3 regions of the Streptomyces kanamyceticus genome follow, and region 3 is predicted to be linked to each of the others. Evidence: riboswitches for the same ligand, from Rfam matches in the RefSeq annotation. Region 3 holds a riboswitch; each other region holds the start of a gene.

Region 1 (6,805 bases), 4.5 Mb from region 3:
AGCGAGCGTGAGCCCGCCGGAGGCCAGCGCCGCGGCGGCGGCCCGCGCCTCGATGCCGGGACCGCCCCGCACGAGCAGCACGGAGACGGCCAGCGGCCCGGAGACCAGCGGCAGCCAGGACCCGTCGGGGTCGCTGGACACCAGGTCGAGGAGCCACAGGAACACCGCGGGGACGGCGAAGAGCAGCGCCTTGACGGCGCCGAGGCGGGTGCGGGTGTCGGGGTGATCGTCCACGTACCGAAATGTACGCATCAGGTCGCACTCCGCGGGTCAGCCGAAAGCCTGATCGGGGAGCCCGCGATCCGCCGAAGGGCCGAGGCGCGCGGGCGGCCGGGGCGGCGAACGTGGAGGCAGCCATTCCGGCTCAGACGCACCGGCTCAGACGCACCGGCTCCGCCGACACGGCCCCGACTTCCAGGAGAGCGCGACCACCATGCCTCGCACCCCGCACCGCCCGCACCCCCTCCGCATCCGCGCGGCCCGCACGACGCTCTGCGCGTTCGGCGCCGCCGCCCTCGCCGTGTCCCTGACAGCCTGCGGGAGCGGTTCGAACAACCCCTTCGACGACCACCAGGAGAAGTCGTCCTACGACGACGGCGCCGCGGCGAAGAGCGACCGGAAGTCCGTGCCGCGCTGGCTGCCCGACGACGCGACCGACATCAAGTACGTCATGTCGACCACCGGCGACGACCGGATCATCAAGCTCACGACGCCTGACGGGAAGTTCCCGAAGCAGTGCGTCAAGGGTGAGCCGCAGGGCAAGCCCCGCCTGAAGGCCGACTGGTTCCCCTCGGACGTCGCGGCGAAGGCCGACACGAACTGCGGCACCTGGTCCGGCGCCCGGATCGACGGCGCGTTCTACGCGTGGCAGGACAAGGACGTCGCGATGAAGGCCCGCGGCTGATGGGGACGAGCGCGCGAGCGACGCTGGCGGCCGTGACGGCGGGCGCCGCCCTGCTCTCGCTCGGGGCCTGCTCGACCGGAAAACAGGGCGGCACCGGCACCGAGAAGCGCGGCGCCGAGCGGCAGCAACGGATCGACTGGAAGTCCTGCCCGGCCGACGCGACGGAGGGCGCACCCAAGGGCGCCGAGTGCGGCACCGTCCGCGTACCCGTGGACTGGACCGCGCCGGGCGGCGAGAAGCTCGACGTCGCGGTGGTGCGCAGGAAGGCTACCCGCCAGGACCAGCGCATCGGCACCCTGATGTTCCTGCCCGGCGGACCCGGCAACTCCGGTGTCCAGAACGTCGCCCAGACCAAGGAGTGGGGCGGCGCCGAACGCCGCTTCGACATCGTCAGCTTCGACCCGCGCGGCACCGGCCTCAGCGGTCCCGTCCAGTGCCCGGCGCGACCGCTGGCCGAGATGATCACGGACAAGCGGCCCGTCACGACGCCCGGCGACTTCGGGCGGATGAAGAAGCGCGCCACCGCCCTGGCCGCGGGCTGCGCCCGTACGTCCGGGGCAGTGGCCCGGCACACCGACGCGGGCAGCGTCAGCCGCGACATGGACGTCATCCGCGCCGCGCTCGGCGCGGACCGGATCTCCCTCTACGGACACTCGTACGGCACGGTCTACGGCCAGCGCTATGCCGCGATGTACGGCGACCGGGTGCGTGCCGCCGTTCTCGACGGCGTCATGGACCCCGCGATCGGCCGCCGCGCCTTCGGCGTCACCGGGGCGAAGGCGCTGGAGGGCGCCTTCGGCGAGTTCGCCCGGTGGTGCGAGCGCTCGCGCGACTGCGAGCTGGGGGAGCGGGACGCCGGGCCGGTGTACGAGGGCCTCGCCGCGCGGGCCGCCGAGGGCAAGCTGCGCAACGGCGGCAAGGACGTGCCGCTCGCGGAGCTCAACGGAACGATCGACGCGATGCTGCTCACCCCGTCCTGGCCCGCCGTCGCCCAGTACCTGGACGCCCTGGACACCGGGAAGCCGTGGGAGACGGACGAGGGCGACGTCCCGCCCGACGAGAAGCTGCTGCCCGGCGCCGACCTGTCCGTCTGCGCCGATCTGAACCTGCGCGCCCCGGACGCCGCGGCCCACCTCGCCGACCAGCGCGCGGCCCGCGAGGCCGCGCCCCGCTTCGGCTACTCCCCGAACACCGTGTCGTACGCGAACCTCTGCCAGGGCGTTCCCGCCCCCGGAGCCGCGGCGACGGAGCCGGTCTCGACGGACACGCCACTGCTCCTGATCGGCGCCCGGTACGACAACGCGACGCCGCTGGACTGGGCGCGCTCCGCGCAACGGCGGCTGGGGGACCGGGCGGCGCTCGTCGAGGTGAAGGGCTGGGGCCACGCCGTGAAGATCTTCAACGGCGGCGCCGAGCGGGACACGGTCCTGCGGTACCTCACAGATCTCGACGTGCCGAAGTCCGGGACCGTCATCGAAGGAGCCGCCCCACCCGGAGCCTAGACCTGCGGCGTACGGGCCCTGAGACCGGAGTCGGATCCGGACCGGATCGGGCGGGTATTAGCGTGGTCGGGACAGATTGACGACAAGGATCCGAGGTGCCCGGCCCATGCCAAGCCGCAGCGAGAACCGTACCGAGCTCATCGAGTCACTCATGGAGCGGTTCCCGAACGTGCCGCGGGAAGCCGTGATCAAGGAGGACCTGCTGCGCGGCGGGATCGCCTTCGACGAGTCGGCGCTCAGCGACAACGAGGGCGGCGAGGTCAAGCCGAAGTCGTACTTCATCTTCTCCTTCGACCACGGCACCCTGCCCGAACTGGGCGCCGCCGCCCTGCGCCGCCCGCCCGAGGAGATCGTCCTCACCGGCGGCCCCTACGAGCTGCGGCGCACCGTCGTCTCGGTCCGCGTGAACCCGGCGTCGCCCTACCGGGTCGCGGCCGACGACGACGGAGTGCTCGGCCTCTACCTGGACGGCGCGCGGATCTCCGACGTCGGCCTGCCGCCGATGCCGGACTACTACCGGCACACCCTGGAGAACGGCAAGTCCGTGATGGAGGTGGCGCCCACCATCCAGTGGGGCTACCTGATCTATCTGACGGTCTTCCGGGTCTGCCAGTACTTCGGCGCCAAGGAGGAGTGCCAGTACTGCGACATCAACCACAACTGGCGCCAGCAGAAGGCGGCGGGCCGCCCCTACACCGGCGTGAAGCCGATGGACGAGGTCCTCGAGGCCCTCGCCATCATCGACAAGTACGACACCACGAAGTCCTCCACCGCGTACACGCTCACCGGCGGCGCCATCACCACGCAGCTCCAGGGCAAGGACGAGGCCGACTTCTACGGGCAGTACGCGAAGGCCATCGAGGAGCGCTTCCCCGGCCGCTGGATCGGCAAGGTCGTCGCCCAGGCCCTGCCCAAGGAGGACGTGCAGCGCTTCCACGACTACGGAGTGCGGATCTACCACCCCAACTACGAGGTGTGGGACCCGTACCTGTTCGAGCGCTACTGCCCCGGCAAGGAGCGCTACGTCGGCCGTGACGAGTGGCACCGCCGCATCCTGGACTCCGCCGAGGTCTTCGGGCCGCGCAACGTCATCCCGAACTTCGTGGCGGGCGTGGAGATGGCGGAGCCCTTCGGGTTCAAGACGGTCGGCGAGGCCATCGACTCCACCGTCGAGGGCCTGCAGTACTTCATGTCGCGCGGCATCACGCCCCGCTTCACCACGTGGTGCCCCGAGCCCACCACGCCGCTCGGCAAGGCCAATCCGCAGGGCGCGCCGCTGGAGTACCACGTGCGCCTCCTTGAGGCCTACCGCGCCACGATGGAGGCCAACGGGCTCTCCTCGCCGCCCGGTTACGGCCCCGCGGGACCCGGCAACGCGGTGTTCTCGGTGAGCTCCTTCATGGACAGTCTGCCCGCGGAGGCGGCCGCTCCGGAGGACGCCGTTACTCCGGCGACGCCCCAGTAGGCACCGTGTTACGGTCGGGGCGGGTCACGAGTTCCAGCGTCAAGCCCCGGCTAGCTGGACGGCACCCCGCTCCGTCGCGGGTGCCCCGGGTGACGACCCGCCCCGCGCGAGGCGCGCGGGGAACGGCGGATCACCGGGGCAGGCAGTTCCCGGGGTCCACGACTCCGGAGGCGCTCCATGACGCACCCGCGCGGCATCTGCGACCACGACACCTGCGACACCCGCACGCCAGGACACCAGGTCCACTGGATCCAGGCCCGTAACAGCGCCAAGGACCCGGGACCCCTGGTCGACGTGCTGCTCTCCTCGCACGACGTACGGGACGACGGCCGCATCGCCCTCCACGTGCTCGGCCCGACCCGGGGCGTGCCCGCCACGCTGTGGACGCACGACCCGGGGCGGCTGCGCGGCCTGCTGCGCGAGCACCGGGGCCTCGCCCAGTGGCAGCCCCGCTGGAACCTGCTCCGGCTGCGGCGCGACACCGTCGCCACCACGCTGGTCTGCGTGGCACCCGACGCGGAGCCCGCCGCCCCGGGCCGCTGACGAAGATCACCGCTCCGTAGGATGACGCCGTGCCGGACGAGGGCGATCCCCGCGTCCGGGCGGCGCGACAGTCAGCCACCCAGAGCCGGAGGTCCCCCGTGCAGCACCCATCCGTCACCGTCGTCACCGGCGGCAGCCGCGGCATCGGCGCGGCTGTCAGCGCCCGTCTCGCCCGGGAAGGGCACGACGTCGTCATCGGCTACCGCTCCGACGAGGCCGCGGCGGCGAAGGCGGCCGAGACCGTCCGCGCCGCGGGCCGCCGCTGCGTCACCGTCCAGGTCGACACCGCCGACGAGGCCGCCGTCGACCGGCTCTTCGACACCGCGGCCGCCGAGCTCGGCCCGGTCACGGGCCTGGTGAACAACGCGGGTGTGAGCGGCCCCGTCGGGCCGCTCGCCGACGCCGACGCCGAGGGCATGCGCCGCGCGCTCGACGTGAACGTCCTCGGCTACCTGCTCTGCGCCCGGCGCGCGGTGCGGGACCTGAAGGCGAACGGCGGCGGCGTGATCGTGAACATCTCGTCCGCGGCCGCCACCCTCGGCGCCCCCGGCGAGTACGTGCACTACGCGGCGGCCAAGGGCGCCGTCGACACGCTGACCGTCGGCCTGGCCAAGGAGGTCGCGGCGGACGGCATCCGCGTCAACGCCGTTGCCCCGGGCGTCATCTGGACCGAGTTCCACGCGGACCCGGAGCGCCCCGCGAAGCTCGCCGACGGCATTCCGATGGGGCGCTCGGGCCATCCGGAGGAGATCGCGGCGGCCGTCTCCTGGCTGCTCTCCGCCGACGCCTCCTATGCGACGGGCACGGTCCTGCGGGTCGCGGGCGGCCGCTGACCGCGGCGGCCGGGTGGCCCGGGGCCGGGTGGCCAGGGGCGACCCCTCGTAATCTGGACGCATGATCAGTGGAGAGGTCTCCCTCACGTCAGACGTCCTCATACGGCCGGTCACGCTCGACGACGCGGACGCGCTCGCCCGCGCCTACCGGCGCAACCGCGCCCACCTCGAACCCTGGGACCCGGACCGGCCCGCCGCCTTCTTCACCGCACAGGGCCAGAGCGACCGGCTCCGGGTGCAGTTGGAGGAGGGCCGCGCGGGCCGGTCGGCGCACTGGGTGCTCGTCGGTGGCGGTGAGATCCTCGGGCACGCCGCCCTGTCGAACATCGTGCTCGGCCCGGTCCGCAGCGGGAACCTCGGCTACTGGATCGACGCCGGGCACGTGGGCAGGGGCCTGGCGTCCGCCGCGGCGAACGTCGTCTGCGAGGCCGCCGAGAGCCAACTGGCCCTGCACCGCGTCGAGGCGGGCACGCTCCTGCACAACACCGCGTCGCAGCGCGTGCTCACCAAGTGCGGCTTCGAGGAGTACGGCGTCGCGCCGGGCTTCCTGTACATCCAGGGCGCCTGGCGCGACCACCGCCTCTTCCAGCTGATCCTCAACGACCGCCCCGCGTAAGGCGATCGGCGAGGGCGCTCAGACGATGCCCTCGGCGACCTCGGCCTGCTCGCGGTCCGAGCCGTACGCCTGCGGAGTGCTGTAAGAGCGACGCGCCACGAACCACCACACGGTGGCCAGGATCAGCACCACGGCGAGCGCGATCGAGGCGTAGTTCATCGACTGGACGGTGACGGGCGAGGCCTGCGGCAGGCAGAACAGGACCGTCACGAACGCCACCCAGACCACCGCGATCCAGCCGATCGGCTTGCTCCAGCGGCCCAGGTTCCACGGGCCCTGCTGGAAGCGGTCGCCCGCGCGCAGGCGCAGGAAGATCGGGATGGCGTAGGCGGGCGTGATGCCGATGACGTTGATGGCGGTCACGGCCGTGTACGCGGTCGTCGAGTAGAGGGACGGCAGGGCGATCACCGCGGCCAGGCCCACCGAGAGCCACACCGCGGGCACCGGGACCTGGGTGCGGGAGCTGACCTTGCGCCAGATCGCGGATCCTGGCAGCGCGTTGTCGCGGGAGAAGGCGAACACCATGCGGCTCGCCGCGGCCGTCTCGGCGTTGCCGCAGAACAGCTGCGCCACGATCACGATGAGCAGCAGCGCCGTCGCGCCGGACTCGCCGATCGCGTCGATCATGATCTGCGCGGGCGGCACGCCGGTGTCGGTCTTCATCGTGCCCGTGTAGTCCTGAATGGCGAAGGTGAGCCCGGCCAGCAGCACGAAACCGGCGATCCAGGAGGCCCAGATGGCCCGCACGATGCCGCGCGCCGCGGACACCGACGCGTTGGAGGTCTCCTCCGAGAGGTGCGCGGAGGCGTCGTACCCGGAGAACGTGTACTGGGCGAGGAGCAGGCCGATCGCGGTGACGTAGAGCGGGTTCTCCCAGCCGGTGCCGTTGTAGAACTCGCCGAAGACGAACGACGGCGACTGATGGTGGTCGGGCACGATCGC
Region 2 (6,805 bases), 1.8 Mb from region 3:
ACCGGCGGCTTCGACCTGGTCGTCCTGGACATCGGGCTGCCCGGCAAGGACGGCTTCACGGTCCTGCGGCAGCTGCGCGAGGCCCGGGTGAGCACGCCCGTCATCGTGCTCACCGCCCGCGACTCGGTGCGGGACACCGTGGCGGGCCTGGAGGGCGGCGCCGACGACTGGATGACCAAGCCGTTCCGCTTCGAGGAGCTGCTCGCGCGGGTCCGGCTCCGGCTGCGCACGGCGGCGCGGGCGCCCGAGGTGACGGTGCTGCGCAGCGGAGAGCTCACCCTCGACCTGCGCACCCGCAGGGCCCGTTCGGGCGAGCGCACGGTGGATCTGACGGCACGTGAGTTCGTGCTGCTCGAACTCTTCCTGCGCCACCCCGGGCAGGTGCTCTCGCGGGAGCAGATCCTGTCGCACGTCTGGGGCTACGACTTCGATCCGGGCTCCAACATCGTGGACGTATACGTCCGGGCGCTGCGCAAGAAGCTGGGCGCGGAGCGGGTGGAGACGGTGCGCGGGATGGGCTACCGGCTTCCGGAGTGACGTGGGCTGCGCCCCGTCAGGGGCGCGGGGCTGTGACATGTGCGGCTCCGCCGCGTGGGCGCGCTCAGCGCGCGAAATGCCGCGGTCGCGTCTGCCGAGTTACCTGGCAGACGCGACCGCGGCTTCTTCTTTGGTTGCTCGCGCAGTTCCCCCGCGCCCCTGACAGGGCGGGGGCCTTCGGTGAAGTTCCTTTCATCTTCGGCTCATTGAGGGCTCACCGCGCCCCACCACGCTGAACGGCGTGACCCTGACCCCGCGCCAAGCCGTGACCCTCTGCATCGCGCTCAGCATCTGCGCGCTGCTCCTGGTCCCCGGGAACTTCCCGGGCCTGAGCGGCGACGCCCGCCTCACCCTCGGCGTCTTCGCCCTCGCGACCTGCGCCTGGATCGGCACGCCGATCGACGACACCTACATCGCCCTCGGCGCGGGCCTCGCCCTCACCGCGACCGGGGTGATAAGCAGCGACACCCTCTTCGGCACCCTCGGCGACGAGACGGTCTGGCTGCTGATCTGCGCCTTCGTCCTCGCGGCCGCGGTGGCGCGCAGCGGTCTCTCGGGGCGGGCGGCCGCCTTCCTGGTCAGCGGGGCGCGCAGCGTGCGGCAGTTGACCCATCTGACCACCGCGGCGCTGGTGGTGACGGCCTTCGCGGTGCCCGCCACCTCGGGGCGCGCCGCGCTCGCGCTGCCCGTCTTCCTGGCCCTCGCCAAGGTCCTCGCCGACCGGAAGCGACTGGTCGTGATGCTCGCGCTGCTCTTTCCGACCGTGATCCTGCTGTCCGCGGTCGCGACCCTGATCGGAGCGGGCGCGCATCTGATCACCGTGTCGGTCCTCTGGGAGGCGACGGGTGAGCGCATCGGCTTCACCCAGTGGCTGCTGCTCGGTCTGCCGCTGGCCGTCGCTTCATCCCATCTGGCGGCGGAGGCCGTCCTGTTGACGACCACGCGGCGCGCGGACCGCAAGGGCCCGGTCAGCATCACCCTCGACCAGCTCCAGGAGCACAGCGAGCAGCCGGTCACCGGACCCTGGGAGCCCGCGGAGACGCGCTGCGCCCTGCTGCTCGCCACGGTCGTCGTGCTCTGGTGCAGCGAGCCCCTGCACCAAGTGCCGCCCGCCGTGGTCGCGTTGATCGGCGCGGTCGTCGCGTCGTCGCCCGCGCTCGGCACCGTACGCCTCAAGGACGCGCTGAAGACCGTCCCCTGGTCACTGCTCCTCTTCATGGCGGCGACGATGGCGATGGGCGTCGCGCTCGCCGACTCGGGCGCGGCCAAGTGGCTGGTCGGCGGCCTGCCCCTGGACCTGCCCCCGTGGCTGTTCCTCACCGTGGTCGTCGCGGTCAGCACGGCCGCGCACCTGGTGCTCCAGTCCCGCTCGGCCCGCTCCTCCGTCCTTGTCCCGCTGGTCGTCGCGGCGGCCGTCGGCGCGGGCGTGAACCCGGTCGCCGCCGCGCTCGCCTCCACCGCGGCCGCGGGTTTCTGCCACACGCTGCCCGCCTCCGCCAAGCCGGTCACGCTCTTCGCCGAGGTGCCGGGAGTCCCCACCTACACCCCGCGCGACCTGCTGCGGCTCTCCGCCGTCCTGGCCCCGCTGTCCGCCGCGCTCGTCCTGCTGTGCGCCGTCACGCTGTGGCCGCTGCTCGGCGTACCCGTCCGTTAGATCCCCTGGAGACCCTCATGCTGACCCGTTTCGCCATCGCCCCCAGCGGCTTCAAGGAATCCCTGTCCGCGGGCGCGGCGGCCGAGGCCATCGCCGCGGGCGTACGCCGTGTCGTCCCGGACGCCGAGACCGACCTGATCCCGCTGGTGGACGGCGGCGAGGGCACGGCACGCGCGCTGGCCGCCGCGGAGGGCGGCCGCCTGGTCGCGCTGCCCGCCACCGGACCGGTCGGCCAGCCGATCGGCACGCACTTCGCGCTGCTGCCCGACGGCACCGCGGTCGTCGAGATGGCGGCCGTGGCGGGCCTCTCCCTGGTCCCCCGCGATCTGCGCGACCCTGGCGCCACCACGACGTACGGCGTCGGCGAGCTGATCCGCGCCGCCCTGGACGCGGGCGCGCGGCGGATCCTGGTCGGCTGCGGCGACTCGGGCACGTCGGACGGCGGCGCCGGGGCTCTGCAGGCCCTTGGCGCCCGCCTCCTTGATCTGGACGGCTGGGAACTGCCGCCCGGCGGGCGGGAGTTGACGCGCCTGAACCGCATCGACGCGAGCGGCATCGACCCCCGTCTCGCGGACACCGAGATCCAGGTGGCCTGCAACCCCTTCAACGTCCTGTGCGGCGAGCGCGGCGTGGCCCGCGTCTTCGGCCCCCAGAAGGGCGCGACCCCCCGCCAGGTCGAGGAGCTCGCCGCCGCCCTCGACCACTGGGCGTACGTCCTGACGCGCGACCTGCGCGTCACGTCAGACCTCTCGCTGGGCCCCGGCACGGGCGCCTCGGGCGGACTCGGCGCCGGCCTCGCGGCCCTCGGCGCCGCGCTGCTCCCCCGCTTCGACGTGCTGCTCGACCAGCTCGACCTGGACGCCAGGCTCGCCCGCGCCGACCTGGTCGTGACGGCCGAGGGCGCCCTCGACCACCAGACCCCGCGCGGCAAGATCCCCGCCGAGGTGGCCCGCCGCGCCAAGCTGTTCGACCGCCCGGTCCTGGTGCTCGCGGGCACGATCGGCCAGGGCGCGCACCACGTACGGGCCGCCGGTGTCGACGCCTACAGCGCGATCCTGCCCGCCCCCGTCTCGCTGACCGAGGCGCTCGGCAGGGGCGGCGAGTTCCTCACCGACGCGACCGAGCGGGCCCTGCGGATGATCCAGCTCGGCGCGCGCCTGCCGGGTCAGGCGGCCACGCTGGTGTCCGGCACGCAGCGCCCGTCCTCGGTGCGGTAGCTCCACCGCGCGCCGTCGGCCACCAGCTCCTTGACGGCGCGCACGAAGCGCTCGACGTGCTCGTCGGGGGTACCGGCGCCGAAGCTCACCCGGATGGCGTTCAGCGACTTCTCGCCGGGCGCGGCCTCGGGCGCGCCGCACTCGCCGGGCTCGTCGGGCTCGCTGCCCAGCAGGGTGCGCACCAGCGGGTGGGCGCAGAAGAGACCGTCGCGTACGCCGATGCCGTACTCGGCGGAGAGCGCGGCGGCGAAGTGCGAGCTGTTCCAGCCGTCCACGACGAAGGAGATGACGCCCACGCGCGGCGCGTCGTCACCGAAGAGCGAGAGCACGCGCACCGCGGGCACCTCGGCGAGTCCCTCGCGCACCTTCGCGATCAAGTGCCGCTCCCGGGCGACCAGTTCGTCGAAACCGGCCTCGGTGAGCGCCTTGCAGGCGGCGGCGATGGAGTAGACGCCGATGACGTTGGGCGACCCTGCCTCGTGCCGCGCGGCGCTGTCGTGCCACTCCACGTCCACGCCGCCGTCGGCGCGCCGCGCCACCTTCCGCGAGGCCCCGCCGCCCGCGAGGTACGGCTCGGCGCCGCGCAGCCAGTCGGAGCGTCCCGCGAGCACGCCGGACCCGAAGGGCGCGTACAGCTTGTGCCCGGAGAAGGCGACCCAGTCCACGTCCAACTCGTCGATGGAGACGGGGTGGTGGGGCGCGAGCTGCGCGGCGTCGAGCACGATCCGGGCGCCGTGCGCGTGCGCGGCCGCCGCCAGCTCGCGCACCGGCCACAGCTCACCGGTGACGTTGGAGGCACCGGTCACGCAGACGAGCGCCGGGCCGTAGGGGTCACGGTCGGCAAGGGCGCGCTCCAGCGTCTGCACGGCCTCGTCCGGAGTGCGCGGCGCGTTCAGGTAGGTCACCCGCGCGTCCCGCCACGGCAGCAGCGAGGCGTGGTGCTCGGTCTCGAAGACGAAGACCTGGCAGTCGGCGGGGAGCGCGGCGGCGAGCAGGTTCAGCGAGTCGGTGGTCGACCGCGTGAAGATCACCTGGTCGTCCTCGCGGCACCCGAGGAACTCGGCGACGGTGGTGCGGGAGTTCTCGAAGAGGTCGGTGGAGAGCTGCGAGAGGTACCCGGCCCCGCGGTGCACGCTGCCGTAGTACGGGGCGTAGGCCGCCACGTCGTCCCAGACCCGCTGCAGGGCGGGCGCGCTCGCCGCGTAGTCGAGCGCCGCGTACGTCACCTCGCCACCGGTGACCAGCGGCACGGTGACGTCCCGGCCGAGCACCGGCAGCGGCGCGGCACAGCAGGGGTCGGCGGACTCGGTGGCGGAGGCGGCGGAGGCGATCTGGGCGGCAGCGGGGCGTGCGGACATGACGAAGTCTCCCTGCGGGCATGGCGGAACAGCTGCGTAAGATCCCGCGCGGCAGCACGGCAGCACAACTGCCGCCCTGCGTACGGGTGTTGCCTCAACGCGCGGCGCTCTTCGCCGGGCGGAGGGGTACGACAAAAGGGGCCGAAGGCCCTATCGCATTCGCTTGCTCACGAGACTGCTCCCTTGAGGACCAGGACCCCAGGGTTGCGAGGGGTCCGCGCTTGCCATACGCCTTGCTGCGTACGACCTGGTCTTCACCCGGGGCACCCCGCCACGGACGGAGGGTTGCCGGACAGCGGGCCGGGGCCGTAGTCGCTGTCACTCATGACCTGTGCAGCATCCTGCCACACGATCTTCGGCGCGCAAGGCGCAGTCCAGGATCCGGACTGCGCCGTGCGTCACACCTGCGGCGCGCTCAGCGGTTGCTGGCCGCCACCCAGCGCTCCAGGGCCCGCTTGGCGGACCCGGAGTCGATGGACTCGGCGGCCCGCGCCATACCGGCCCTGATCTGCTCCGCGAACGGCTCGTCTGTCGGCTTCAGGGCCACCAGCGCCGCGGCCGAGTTGAGCAGCACCGCGTCCCGTACGGGCCCGGTCTCGCCGTCCAGGAGGCGCAGCGCGACCTCCGCGTTGTACGAGGCGTCCGCGCCGCGCAGCGCGGAGATCTCCACCAGGTCGATGCCGACGTCCCGCGGGTCGAAGGACTCCTCGCGCACGACGCCGTCGCGCACCACCCAGACGCGGGAGGTGCCCGTCGTCGTGAGCTCGTCGAGTCCGTCGTCGCCGCGGAAGACGAGCGAGGAGTGCCCGCGCTCGGCGAAGACGCCCGCCACGATGGGCGCCATCCGCGGATCGGCGACGCCGACCGCCTGGGCCCGCACCTTCGCCGGATTGGTGAGCGGACCGAGCAGGTTGAAGACGGTCCTGATCCCCAACTGGCCGCGCGCCGCGCCCGCGTGCCGCAGCGCCGGGTGGAACTTCACCGCGAAGCAGAAGGTGATCCCCGCCTCCTCCGCGACCTCGACGACCCGGTGCAGCGGCAGCTCCAGGTTCACCCCGAGCTTTTCGAGTACGTCGGAGGAGCCCGAGGCACTGGAGGCGGCGCGGTTGCCGTGCTTGACGACCTTCGCCCCCGCGCCCGCGACGACGATCGCGGACATGGTCGAGATGTTGACGGTCTTGGCCCCGTCGCCGCCGGTCCCGACGATGTCGACGGTCTCCCCCGGCACCTCGATCACGTTGGCGTGCTCGTACATCGTCCGTACGAGCCCCGAGATCTCCTCGACGGTCTCGCCCTTGGCGCGCAGCGCGACCACGAAGCCCGCGATCTGCGCGTCGGTGGCCTCGCCGCGCATGATGCGGTCCATGGCCCAGGCGGTGTCGTCGGCGCTCTGGTCACGCCCGTCGAGCAGGCCGTTCAGTACGTCGGGCCAGGAACGGCCCGCCGCGGTAGTGCCTCCTGCGGGGGTCACAGCGCTCATGGCCGCTCCTGGGGGTTCCTAGACGTATGAAGTGACGCACCCCTTGATGAGGGGGTGGGACCACCCTATCCAGCCCTCGGGACGGCAAAGAGCCCCGTCCATGCAATGGACGGGGCTCCTGCCGTGGCGACCTTGTGGTCAGAGCTTCAAGAGCTTCGGTTGATCAGTGGTGGCCGTGGCCGCTCGTGATCTCCTTGTACTCCTCGGCGGTGGCCTTGGGGATCTGGTTGTCCTCCCCGTAGTAGCTCTTGGAGAGCTTGGCCCTGAGCTTCTCGGAGCCGGACACCTTGCGCTCGACGCCGTTCTCGTCGACCGTCGGGCCGATCTCGAGCGGCTGGTACTGCTCGTGCGCCGTGAGGGTGTGCAGCTTCTCCTGGCTGAGCGGCTCGTGGACCTCGATGAACTCACCGTGCGGCAGGCGCTTGATGATGCCGGACTCGCGCCCGTGCAGCACCTTGTCCTTGTCGCGCCGCTGCAGACCCATGCAGATCCGCTTGGTCACGATGAACGCGATGACCGGTCCGGCGAAGAAGAAGATCCGGACGAACCAGGTGATGGC
Region 3 (6,805 bases):
CCAAGTTCTGTCACTCTCACGCGGAGAGTGCTAAGCCCAATGATTAGCACTCGACCCCTACGAGTGCAAGGTGCTCCCGTGAGATCCGGACGTACGAGGGACCCCCGGGCCCGCACGGCACACACGAGGGGCCCGTATCCCTGTCGGGATACGAGCCCCTCGCGATGCTTGCTTCGGTGGTCGGTCGCGCCGAGCTAGACGGCGAGTTTGACCATGTCCGCCTGCGGACCCTTCTGGCCCTGCGAGATCTCGAATTCGACTCGCTGACCTTCTTCAAGGGTGCGGTACCCGTCCATCTGGATCGCGCTGTAGTGGACGAAAACATCCGCACCACCGTCGACCGCGATGAAGCCGTACCCCTTCTCCGCGTTGAACCACTTGACGGTGCCCTGAGCCATGCCTAACTCCCCTATTACTGGCCCTTGCACAGGACCGCACTTCGCGGACCCGGGTCAGACCTCCACCACCCATTGGAGATGGGAGGTGTGCGCCGGAACGCGTCGACCGCCGCTGAATGTATCTGTCCAACTGCCGTCTGCAACAGGTCAATCGGACGAGAATTCTGGGCACGTACGATCGGAAATATCTGGAGAATTTGCCGGAGTTCAGGGCAAGTCGGGCCGGGCAAATGCCGCAAAGGACCCAAATGGACTGCACGCTTTGGCTACTTCTTGTCGGCTCCGGGCCGACTTCGTATATGCGCTCGGCACTAACGGCGAAGCACTGTTCCCAACTGTACCGCGCTCAACCATGCAGAATTGCCCCCTCCGTTTCTCTCGCGGAGGGGGCAATTCGGATGACGCTGCGTGCTCTTGCCTGCGGAAGCTCAGCCTCCGGCCACCGCCGGAATGATCGAGACACCGGCACCGTCCGGAGTGGCGGTCTCCAGACCCTGCTCGAAACGGACGTCGTCGTCGTTCACATAGACATTCACGAAACGACGCAGCTTGCCCTGGTCGTCCAGGACGCGGGCGGCGATGCCGGTGTGGTTCTTCTCCAGATCGGCGATGACCTCACCCAGCGTGGCCCCCTCGGCGGCGACCTCCGCCTGGCCGGAGGTGTAAGTGCGGAGAATGGTGGGGATGCGGACGTTGACGCTCATGGGATTCACCTCAGCGGTACGAAGGGAGGGCGCCCCTGAAAGGGGCGCGGGGAACTGCGCGACCAGCCACAGCCGACCCGCGGGGAAGGTCAGCCGGACAGACCCGCGGAGCGAAACGCATCGAGGCTCGGCTTGATCGTGGCGGTCGCCTGAGACCTCTCGGCGACCGCGTCGAGAGTCTTCAGCCCGTCCCCGGTGTTCAGCACCACCGTGGTGAGCGAAGGATCGATGAGCCCTGCCTCGACCAACTTCTTGGTGACACCGACCGTCACGCCCCCGGCGGTCTCCGCGAAGATCCCCTCACTCCGAGCGAGCAGCTCAATCGCGTCGACGACCTGCTCGTCGTTCACGTCCTCCACCGCACCGCCCGTGCGCCGCGCGATGTCGAGCACGTAGGGCCCGTCCGCCGGGTTGCCGATGGCGAGCGACTTGGCGATGGTGTTCGGCTTCTGCGGGCGTACGACGTCGTGGCCCGCCTTGAACGCCGCGGACACCGGGGAGCACCCCTCCGCCTGCGCGCCGAAGATCTTGTAGGGCTTGTCCTCGACCAGGCCGAGCGCGATGAGCTCCTTCAGGCCCTTGTCGATCTTCGTGAGCTGCGAGCCCGAGGCGATCGGGATGACCAGCTGGTCGGGCAGGACCCAGCCGAGCTGCTCGCAGATCTCGTACGCGAGGGTCTTGGAGCCCTCTCCGTAGTACGGCCGCAGGTTGACGTTGACGAAGCCCCAGCCCTCGCCGAGCGGGTCGCCGATGAGCTCGGAGCAGAAGCGGTTCACGTCGTCGTAGTTGCCCTCGATGCCGACGAGCTCGCCGCCGTAGACCGCGGCCATGACGACCTTGCCCTGCTCCAGGTCGTGCGGGATGAACACGCAGGAGCGGAAGCCCGCGCGGGCCGCGGCGGCGCCGACGGCACCGGCGAGGTTGCCGGTGGAGGAGCACGACAGGGTGGTGAAGCCGAAGGCGCGCGCCGCTTCGAGCGCCTGCGCGACGACGCGGTCCTTGAAGGAGTGGGTCGGGTTGCCCGAGTCGTCCTTGACGAACAACTTGCCCTGTTCGACGCCGAGTTCGGCGGCGAGGTTGTCGGCCTTGACGAGCTTGGTCCAGCCGGGGTTGAGGTTCGGCTTGTCGGCCACGTCGGCGGGGACGGGCAGGAGCGGGGCGTAGCGCCAGATGTTGGCGGGGCCCGCCTCGATGCGGGCGCGGAGGGCTTCGGGGTCACCGAGCGGCAGGTCGTAGGCGACTTCGAGGGGTCCGAAACACTCGACGCAGGCGAAGATCGGTCCGAGCGGGAACTTGGTGCCGCACTCCCGGCACGCAAGGCCCGATGCGGGGCCGAGGTCTACGGGGGTGGTGGTGCTTTCGGTGGCGACGGTCTGCACAGCCATGGAGGCGAGGCCCTTTCTCCTCATCTTCCTCGCGACGCATCTCGCCGCGAGACGGAATTGGCACCTTCCCCACCGAGACCTCGCGTGCGCGGTCGGCGGGATGGTTGCCGGGGCTTCAACGGGCCGTATCCCTCTGCCCCTCTGGATGAGCGGTATTCGATTGTGGGTTTCAGTTGTTGATCTCAACGGGGCGGTGACCCCGACATGCGATGGTCACCGGCGTTGTTCAAGACTGTAACCGAAGCCCCGGACCCTTGAGATAGTCGTCCGTACCGCGAGACGAAGGTAACAATGTGCCGCTGCCGCGGCGTGGCAGTGAGGAGCCGTCGACCGTGCTGCAAGAAGTCGAGCGCTGGCTGAGCAGGCGTTCCTGGTCCGTCGCCGACCGTTCACCGGAGCGTCTGCTCGCCGCGAAACGCGCGTCGGGCACCTCGGTGAGCGTCGTCCTTCCCGCGCTCGACGAGGAGGCGACGGTCGGCGGGATCGTCGAGGTGATCCGGCGGGAGCTGATGGCGCGGACTCCGCTCGTCGACGAGCTCGTGGTGATCGACTCCGGCTCCGGTGACCGTACGGCGGAGGTCGCGCGGAAGGCGGGCGCCCGGGTCGTGCACCGGGACGAGATCCTGCCGCGCATCCCGGCCGTGCCGGGCAAGGGCGAGGTGCTGTGGCGCTCGCTCCTGGCGACGCACGGTGACGTCGTGGCGTTCGTCGACGCGGACCTGCGGGAGTTCTCCGCGGACTTCGTCTCGGGGATCGTGGGCCCGCTCCTGACCGACCCCGACGTGCACTTCGTGAAGGCGATGTACGACCGTCCGCTGGGCGCGGCCGCGGGGCAGGGCGGCCGGGTGACCGAGCTGATGGCGCGGCCGCTCCTGAACATGCACTGGCCCCAGCTGGCGGGCTTCGTCCAGCCGCTGGGCGGCGAGTACGCGGCCCGCAGGTCCCTGCTCGAACGGCTGCCGTTCCCCGTCGGGTACGGCGTGGAGCTCGGTCTGCTCGTCGACGCGCTGCACACGGTGGGCCTGGACGCGCTCGCGCAGGTCGACGTCGGGGTGCGCAAGCACCGGCACCAGGACGGGCAGGCGCTGGGCCGGATGGCGGCGGCGATCTACCGGACCGCGCAGCTGCGGCTCGCGCGCGGCCATCTCGGACGCCCGGAGCTGACGCAGTTCGTCCGGGGCGAGCACGGGTTCGAGCCGAGGACGTATCCGGTGGACACCGAGGAACGCCCCCCTATGTCCGATATCGCCGAGTATGCACATCGTCGCGTGGCGTAACCACGGCTGATCATGCGTTTTGCCTACATTGCCCATTTATGTGGGTCAGACATGTCAGACATGCAGGGAAAGCCGTCCGGCGGGCGGGCGCGCTGACGCTCGCCGCCGCCACCGTCGCCGCCGGGGTGCTCACCGCGACCGCGGCGCCCGCCGCCGCGGAGGTCGTCGAGCCCTTCGCCAAGCGCTACGACGAATCGCTGTACGGCGACTTCAAGACCATCGGCAACACGGTCCTCGACTGCCCGACGAGCCCGGCCGACGTGGCCGCCGCCTGCAAGGAGACCCAGCAGGCCAAGGGCACCAAGAACAACAACAACTTCATCGAGCGCCGCATCGACACCGCGGGCCTCACCGGCACCTTCGACTCCAGCACCGGCCAGGTCACCGTCCCGCCGGGCGCGACGGTCGACTACGCGCGGCTGTTCTGGGGCGGCAACGCGGGCACCCACCGCTTCGGCAACACCGTGCGCGACATCTGCGACCTCAACCGCGAGGGCAACGAGCCCGTGGACCCGGCCCCCGGCGACCCGCTCACCACGGCCCCGGTCATCCGGGTCGACGGCGGCGCGGAGAACACGGTGAGCGTCCAGAACGCGGTCCGCACCCCGAACGCCACCCAGGGCCCGCACTACTACACCGCCGAGGCCGACGTCACCGACGCCTTCCAGGGCGCCACCACCGGCAGCCCCGTCGAGGTGGCCGTCGGCAACGTGTGGGCGCCGACCGGGCAGGGCTGCGTCGGCGGCTGGTCGCTGACCGTCGTCTACAAGTACGACGGACCCAACGAGCAGTACGCGCCCGACCGCCGCAACGTCTACCTCTGGGGCGGCCACGTCATCCAGCGCTCGACCAGGGCACGGGCCGCTGCGGGCGCCTCCACCACCGTCCCGGTCGACGGCTTCTACCGCACCGAGGGCGACATCCACGCCAGCGTCACGGCGTACGAGGGCGACTGGAACACCAAGGGCGACCAGTTCCTGGTCGACGGCAGACCCGTCGCCGAGTCGCACACCGGCAGATCCGACAACTTCTTCATCAGCGAGGACGACGGTTCGGTCAATCCCAAGTACCGCAACAACCTGAGCATCGACGCCAAGGCGTTCGAGGTGCCCGACCGCGCGATCCCCGTCGGCGCCACCTCGGCGAAGCTGACGTTCACCAGCACCGGCGACGTCTACGTCCCCTCGCAGCTGGCGCTCTCCGTGCCGGTGCCCGACCTGGAGGTCACCAAGACCGCGTCGCCCACCAGGGTCGATCCCGGCGACAAGCTGACCTACACCATCAAGGCGAAGAACATCAGCAAACTGCCCTACCCGGGCGCCAGGTTCAGCGACGACCTGTCCGGCAACCTCGACGACGCGACGTACAACCACGACGCCAAAGCCTCCATCGGCAGCGTCTCGTACAAGAAGCCGAGGATCAGCTACGTCGGTGACATCGGTCCCGGCCAGACCGCGACCGTCACCTACTCGGTCACCGTCCACGACCCGGTCAGCGGCGACGGCAAGCTGCTCAACAACGTCGACGTCCAGACGCCGCGCTCCAACTGCGACAAGGGCAGCACCGACCCGAACTGCGCCTCCGAGCCGGTCATCGCCTACCCCGAACCGCCGGTCGTGGTGGGCAGCTCCCCCGCCCGGCGGGTCGTCCCCGCGTGCGGCTCGACCACCAACACGATCACCGTGACGAACGCGTCGCGCTCCCCTCGCATCGGTGCCACCGCGTCCTGGCCCGTGCGGCCCGGCACCGCGCCCGTCGCCAGCGCGGGCAAGGTCACCAAGCGGGGCGGCACGTACGTGTGGCAGGGCAACGTCCCCGCCAAGGGCAAGGTCACCATCACCCAGAAGGTGAAGGTGTCCTGCACGCCCGGCCAGGTCACCGTCATCACGGTGACGGCGCCCGGCAGCAACTGCTCGAAGTCGACGCGCGGCGGCGACGACCCGTGCACCACGGCGATCCTCGCCCAGCGGGTGCAGGGCAGGGCCGCGCCGCAGGAGCCCCAGCGGCCGGGGGCCCCTGGCGGCCACCAGGACGCGCAGCTCGCGAAGACCGGCGGTGACTCGTCGGCGATGCTCTACGGCGGCGTCGCGGCCGCGCTGTGCGGGCTCGGCGTCCTTGCGCTCGCCGCGGTCAAGGGGCGGCGCGGCTGATCCGCCACCCGACCTGCCCCACGACGGCCGGACTCCCCCTCACCGGGAGTCCGGCCGCCGTACGTTTGAGTGTTCGCGGCACGGGCTACGTTCTGCCACATGGTCTCCGCGTCCCGATCGGCATCAGCAGCGCAGGTACTCGTCGCGTCCAACCGCGGCCCCGTCTCGTACGCGGCGGGCGAGGACGGTGAGCTGACCGCGCGCCGGGGCGGCGGCGGCCTGGTCTCCGGGCTCAGCGCCATCGGCGACCGGGCGGACTCCCTGTGGGTCTGTTCGGCGCTCGGCGAGGGGGACAGGGAGGCCGTGCGGCGCGGCGTCGGCGAACCCGGCGTACGGATGCTGGACATCGACGCGGACGTCCACGCGGACGCCTACAACGGCATCGCCAACTCCGTCCTCTGGTTCGTCCACCACCTGCTCTACCAGACGCCGCTCGAACCGGTCTTCGGGCCGGAGTTCCGCAGGCAGTGGGCGGCCTACGAGACCTACAACCGCGCCTTCGCCGAGGCGCTTGCCGACGAGGCGGGCCCCGGAGCCACGGTCCTCGTGCAGGACTACCACCTGGCCCTGGTCCCCGGCATGCTCCGCGAACTCCGCGACGACCTGCGGATCGGCCACTTCTCGCACACACCGTGGGCGCCCGCCGACTACTTCCGGATGCTGCCGGACGACGTGGCCGAGCAGCTGCTCCGGGGCATGCTCGGCGCCGACCGGCTCGGCTTCCTCACCGGGCGGTGGGCCGACGCCTTCACGGAGTGCTGTGTGCGCGTGGTCGGCGGCACGTCGGGCACCAGGATCGGGGTGCACGGGCTCGGCGCCGACGCGGACTTCCTGCGCGAGCGCTCGCACCGCGACGACGTCGAGGAGCGGATGCGGGCGCTGCGGGAACAG

The links. Region 3 has a riboswitch for S-adenosylmethionine ahead of thrC (threonine synthase). Riboswitches for the same ligand answer to the same signal wherever they lie in the genome.
Region 1: it holds a riboswitch for S-adenosylmethionine, as region 3 does, so the genes downstream of both, CP970_RS03745 (hypothetical protein) here and thrC (threonine synthase) in region 3, are expected to answer to the same signal.
Region 2: it holds a riboswitch for S-adenosylmethionine, as region 3 does, so the genes downstream of both, CP970_RS31810 (aminotransferase class V-fold PLP-dependent enzyme) here and thrC (threonine synthase) in region 3, are expected to answer to the same signal.

What each region holds. Positions count from the first base shown of each region.
Region 1 covers NZ_CP023699.1:1,045,769-1,052,573, reverse strand. The annotation lists gene CP970_RS03765 (sensor histidine kinase) at 1-234, opposite strand, end outside; gene CP970_RS03760 (hypothetical protein) at 434-904, shown strand; gene CP970_RS03755 (alpha/beta fold hydrolase) at 904-2,406, shown strand; gene CP970_RS03750 (radical SAM protein) at 2,513-3,871, shown strand; SAM riboswitch class IV at 3,894-4,003, shown strand; gene CP970_RS03745 (hypothetical protein) at 4,049-4,414, shown strand; gene CP970_RS03740 (SDR family NAD(P)-dependent oxidoreductase) at 4,513-5,247, shown strand; gene CP970_RS03735 (GNAT family N-acetyltransferase) at 5,309-5,863, shown strand; gene CP970_RS03730 (amino acid permease) at 5,882-6,805, opposite strand, start outside.
Region 2 covers NZ_CP023699.1:7,354,949-7,361,753, reverse strand. The annotation lists gene CP970_RS31825 (response regulator transcription factor) at 1-537, shown strand, start outside; gene CP970_RS31820 (SLC13 family permease) at 779-2,191, shown strand; gene CP970_RS31815 (glycerate kinase family protein) at 2,209-3,408, shown strand; gene CP970_RS31810 (aminotransferase class V-fold PLP-dependent enzyme) at 3,357-4,766, opposite strand; SAM riboswitch class IV at 4,979-5,096, opposite strand; gene trpD (anthranilate phosphoribosyltransferase) at 5,182-6,246, opposite strand; gene qcrB (cytochrome bc1 complex cytochrome b subunit) at 6,410-6,805, opposite strand, start outside.
Region 3 covers NZ_CP023699.1:5,535,510-5,542,314, reverse strand. The annotation lists gene CP970_RS23820 (cold-shock protein) at 195-398, opposite strand; gene CP970_RS23815 (MoaD/ThiS family protein) at 827-1,102, opposite strand; gene thrC (threonine synthase) at 1,192-2,511, opposite strand; SAM riboswitch class I at 2,505-2,639, opposite strand; gene CP970_RS23805 (glucosyl-3-phosphoglycerate synthase) at 2,820-3,764, shown strand; gene CP970_RS23800 (DUF7927 domain-containing protein) at 3,803-5,914, shown strand; gene CP970_RS23795 (alpha,alpha-trehalose-phosphate synthase (UDP-forming)) at 6,014-6,805, shown strand, end outside.